One region of the Leisingera sp. NJS204 genome, then DNA from elsewhere that is predicted to be linked to it. Evidence: riboswitches for the same ligand, from Rfam matches in the RefSeq annotation. Region 1 holds a riboswitch; the other holds the start of a gene.

Region 1 (2,395 bases):
CGCCCAGGGTTTCCAGCTCGGCAAACTGCGCTTCGTCATTGGCATCAGCGATGGAGCCGGGGCGCAAGCCATCGCCCAGCGAGAAGGACACATCATACTGGCGGCAGATGTCGCAGATCTCCTCGAAATGCTCGTACAGGAACGACTCTTTGTGGTGATGCAGGCACCACTTGGCCATGATCGAGCCGCCGCGCGACACAATCCCGGTCACCCGCTCAACAGTCATCGGCACCATGTGCAGGCGCACGCCGGCATGGATGGTAAAGTAATCGACGCCTTGCTCTGCCTGCTCAATCAGGGTGTCGCGGAACACTTCCCAGGTCAGGTCTTCGGCGATGCCGTTCACCTTCTCCAGCGCCTGATACATCGGCACGGTGCCAATCGGCACGGGGCTGTTGCGGATGATCCATTCGCGGGTGTTGTGGATGTTGCGGCCCGTCGACAGATCCATCACCGTGTCAGCGCCCCAGCGGATCGACCAGACCAGTTTGTCCACTTCTTCCTCCATCGAGGAGGTGACGGCAGAGGTGCCCATGTTGGCGTTGATCTTGACCAGGAAATTGCGCCCGATGATCATCGGCTCGATTTCCGGGTGGTTGATGTTGGCGGGGATGATGGCGCGGCCGGCGGCGATTTCATCGCGGACAAACTCCGGCGTCACGTAATCGGGGATATTGGCACCAAAGTCGTTGCCATCGCGGTGGCAAGGGGACAATTCGCGCAGCTGGTTTTCGCGGATGGCGATGAATTCCATCTCGGGCGTGATGATCCCGGCGCGGGCATAGGCCAGCTGGGTCACCGCCTTGCCGTCCTTGGCGCGCAGCGGCGCGGGTTTCACCGGGAATTCGGGCGTCAGCCGGTCGCCCGCGACAAAGCCGTTGTCCGCAGGTGTCACATCGCGGCCCTGGTATTCCTCAACGTCGCCGCGCGCCTCGATCCAGTCGCGGCGCAACTGCGGCAGGCCCTGGCGGATGTCGGTCAGAACATCCGGGTCGGTATAGGGGCCGGAGCTGTCATAGACCGGCAGCGGTGCCTCGCCCGCCGTGGGGTGGGTGGCGATTTCCCGCATCGGCACGCGGATATCCTTATGGACTTCGCCTGCGACATAGATCTTGCGCGACGCGGGCAGGGCGCCCGTGGTGATCTTGGGGTTGGGGACGTTCATTTTGGTGCTCCTCAAAGCCGAAAACTCAGAAAAGACACCAGATGAGTTTTGGCTGGGAAACCGGCAGGCAAAGAGGCCTGCTTTACCGGAATGCGCCTGTTTCAAACGGCTGTCCCCGCGGGGACACGGGGACAAAAGGCGCGTCCTTGCTTCCTACGCCAGTATCAACTGGGTCAGGTTCAAAGGGTCGCGCCGCCGGCCCGGGTTGCCCCGCACCTTGACGCCTCTCAGTCCCTTGGGCGGGACTCCCCTGCGTGGCTTTAGGGGTAGGGGAGGCATAGGGTTCGCGTCAACCGGAATCTTTGTAGATTATTTTTTGGCATTAAAATCAGATTGGTACTGGTACTATGGACGCAAAAGCGGGTCAAATCGCTGCAGCGCAGCTTTGATGCTTGATCGAGGGTGGTGAAATTATCTATAAAAATCCGCAACGCCATCCGCGTATGGCCAACTGGTATACGAGAACAGGAGACAGCATGCTGGACGCTGCACCCATCCGCACCGACTGGACCCGCGAAGAAGCGGAAGCGATTTACAACAAGCCTTTCATGGACTTGCTGTTTCAGGCGCACTCTGTGCACCGGCAGTATTTCGACCCCAATCAGGTGCAGAAATCCAAGCTTCTCAGCATTAAGACCGGCGGCTGCGCCGAGGATTGCGCCTATTGCTCGCAGTCGGCCCGCAACGGCGCGCAGCTGTCGGCCTCCAAGCTGATCGAAGTGCAGCGGGTGATTGCCGAAGCCAGGAAAGCCAAGGAAGGCGGCGCCACGCGCTATTGCATGGGGGCGGCCTGGCGCTCGCCCAAGGACCGCGACATGGCCGCACTTGAGGCGATGGTGCAGGGGGTCAAGGATCTTGGGATGGAGACCTGCATGACCTTGGGCATGCTGGAGGAAGACCAGGTGTTCCGTCTGCGCGATGCCGGGCTGGATTATTACAACCACAACATCGACACGTCGGAGCGGTATTACTCCGAGATCATCACCACCCGCACCTTTGCCGACCGGATCGACACCCTGAACCGGGTGCGCGAAGCGGGCATCAAAGTCTGCTCCGGCGGCATCGTCGGCATGGGCGAGCAGCAGCTGGACCGCATCGACATGATGCTGGCGCTGGCGACGCTGGAGGTGCATCCCGACTCGGTGCCCGTGAACATGCTGATCCCGATTGCCGACACGCCGCTGGCGGATGTGGAAAAGCTGGACCCGATCGAATTCGTCCGTTCGGTGG
Region 2 (2,395 bases), 1.4 Mb from region 1:
CTTGCGGATCGACTGGCGCGGGGTGAGGATCGATGACGTCGGTTTCACCGCAAAACGCACAACCACATCCTGCCCGGTGGAAATCCCGCCCAGGATACCGCCGGCGTGGTTGGAGGAATACTCCGGCCCGTTTTCGCCCATGAATATCTCATCGGCATTTTCCGAGCCCTTGAGGCGCGCGGCATTCATGCCCTCGCCGATCTCCACGCCCTTCACGGCGTTGATCGACATCATCGCGGCGGCCAGATCAGTGTCCAGCTTGCCATAGACTGGTGCGCCGATGCCTGCGGGGACATTGCGGGCGACAACTTCGACAACGGCGCCCACCGAGTCATGCGCCTTGCGCAGACCTTGCAGGTAATCTTCCCACTCCTGCACGGCGCCGGCATCGGGGATCCAGAAGTCATTCTGCTCGATCGCATCCCAGTCGAACCGGCTGCGGTCGATCTCCAGCTCACCCATTCGGGTCATATAGCCCTTGATCTCCAGCCCCGGCACCAGCGCCTTGATTGCTTCACGTGCAACACCGCCCGCTGCAACCCGCGCTGCGGTTTCGCGCGCCGAGGAACGGCCGCCGCCGCGGTAGTCGCGGTTGCCGTATTTCTGGAAATAGGTGATGTCAGCATGGCCCGGACGGAAGGTCTGGGAAATCTCGCCGTAATCCTTGGACCGCTGGTCGGTGTTTTCGATCATCAGCTGAATCGGGGTGCCGGTGGACATGCCGTCGAACACGCCGGACAGGATTTTTACCGCGTCAGGCTCATTGCGCTGGGTGGTGTTCTTGTTCTGGCCGGGGCGGCGCTTGTCGAGCCACTGCTGCAGTATCTCCGGCTCCAGCGGCACATTCGGCGGACAGCCGTCCACGGTGGCGCCAAGCGCGGGCCCGTGGCTTTCGCCCCAGGTGGTGACGCGGAAGAGGTGTCCAAAGCTGTTCATCGACATGAGGCGCGGTCTCCTTTGCGGGACGTGCTTAGCGGGCAGGGGCCTGTGCCTCAAGAGGATTCCTGTGCGGCAACGCGGGCCGGGGCGCTGCCCCCGCCGCCTGCGGCGGCTCCCCCGGGATATTTTCAGCCAGAGGAACTGAGGGGGCGCTGGCTGCGGTCCAGTTTGCCAAGGGCCATAAGTCCTGGCGGGGCTTTGGCTTGTGTTCGCGGCGCCTGGAGCATAAGGTCCGCGCGACCTCGGGGTGCGCAGCAGCGCTGAGATGAAACCCGTTGAACCTGAACCGGATCACACCGGCGGAGGGAAGGTACTGGACAGCCTCCACCCTTGCCCAACGCCGCAAAGGAGGATGGCTTGAAACATCTTGTTTTTGCCGCGGGACTGCTTGGCGCCTCGGCGGCTTTTGCCGAAACGCCGGAACTTACCGTGTATACCTACGACAGCTTTGTCTCCGACTGGGGCCCCGGACCGGCAGTTGAAAAGGCGTTCGAAGATGTCTGCGGCTGCGATCTGAAACTGGTCGGCGCGGGCGACGGCGCCGCGTTGCTTGCGCGGGTGAAGCTGGAGGGCGAGCGCTCGGACGCAGACGTCGTTCTGGGTCTCGACACCAATCTGACCGCGGCGGCCAAGGAAACCGGCCTGTTTGCGGATCATTCGGTCAGCGCCGAATTTGCGCTGCCGGTCGCATGGAACGACGCGACCTTTGTGCCTTATGACTGGGGCTATTTTGCCTTTGTTCATAACGCCGATGCAGCGGTACAGGCGGATTTCCCGTCGGATTTCAAGGCGCTGGCAAGCAGCGACATGAAGATCCTGATCCAGGATCCGCGCTCCTCGACCCCCGGTCTGGGCCTGCTCCTGTGGGTGAAAGCCGCCTATGGCGATGAGGCGCCGGAAATCTGGAAGGGTCTCTCTGACAACGTTGTCACCGTGACCAAGGGCTGGTCCGAGGCTTACGGCATGTTCCTGGAAGGCGAGGCCGACATGGTGCTTTCCTACACCACCTCGCCCGCCTATCACCTGATTGCTGAGGAAGACGGCTCCAAGGCGGCTGCCGCCTTTGACGAGGGTCATTACATGCAGGTGGAAGTTGCAGGCAAACTGGCAAACACCGATCAGTCTGAGCTGGCCGACCAGTTTCTGGAATTCATGGTTTCCGACGCCTTTCAGTCGATCATTCCGACCACCAACTGGATGTACCCTGCTGTGACACCGGCTGCGGGTCTGCCGGAGGGTTTCGAAACGCTGATCGCGCCAGGCAAGTCCTTGCTGCTGAGCGAAACTGAAGCGGCAGAGGTGCGGGATGCAGCGCTTGGCGAATGGCTGGACGCGCTCAGCCAGTAAGCTCCGTTCCCGGAATCAGCGCGGCACTGCTTGTCGTCGCGCTGATCTTGGGAACCTTGGGTGCTGTGGCACTCAGGGCCGAGGCCGGAACCGGATTTGGTGCCAGCGA

What was found. Region 1 has a riboswitch for thiamine pyrophosphate ahead of thiC (phosphomethylpyrimidine synthase ThiC). Riboswitches for the same ligand answer to the same signal wherever they lie in the genome.
Region 2: it holds a riboswitch for thiamine pyrophosphate, as region 1 does, so the genes downstream of both, thiB (thiamine ABC transporter substrate binding subunit) here and thiC (phosphomethylpyrimidine synthase ThiC) in region 1, are expected to answer to the same signal.

What each region holds. Positions count from the first base shown of each region.
Region 1 covers NZ_CP035417.1:2,735,388-2,737,782, reverse strand. The annotation lists gene thiC (phosphomethylpyrimidine synthase ThiC) at 1-1,165, opposite strand, end outside; TPP riboswitch at 1,299-1,427, opposite strand; gene bioB (biotin synthase BioB) at 1,642-2,395, shown strand, end outside.
Region 2 covers NZ_CP035417.1:4,166,727-4,169,121, forward strand. The annotation lists gene aroC (chorismate synthase) at 1-942, opposite strand, end outside; TPP riboswitch at 1,173-1,264, shown strand; gene thiB (thiamine ABC transporter substrate binding subunit) at 1,297-2,286, shown strand; gene ETW24_RS20285 (thiamine/thiamine pyrophosphate ABC transporter permease ThiP) at 2,262-2,395, shown strand, end outside.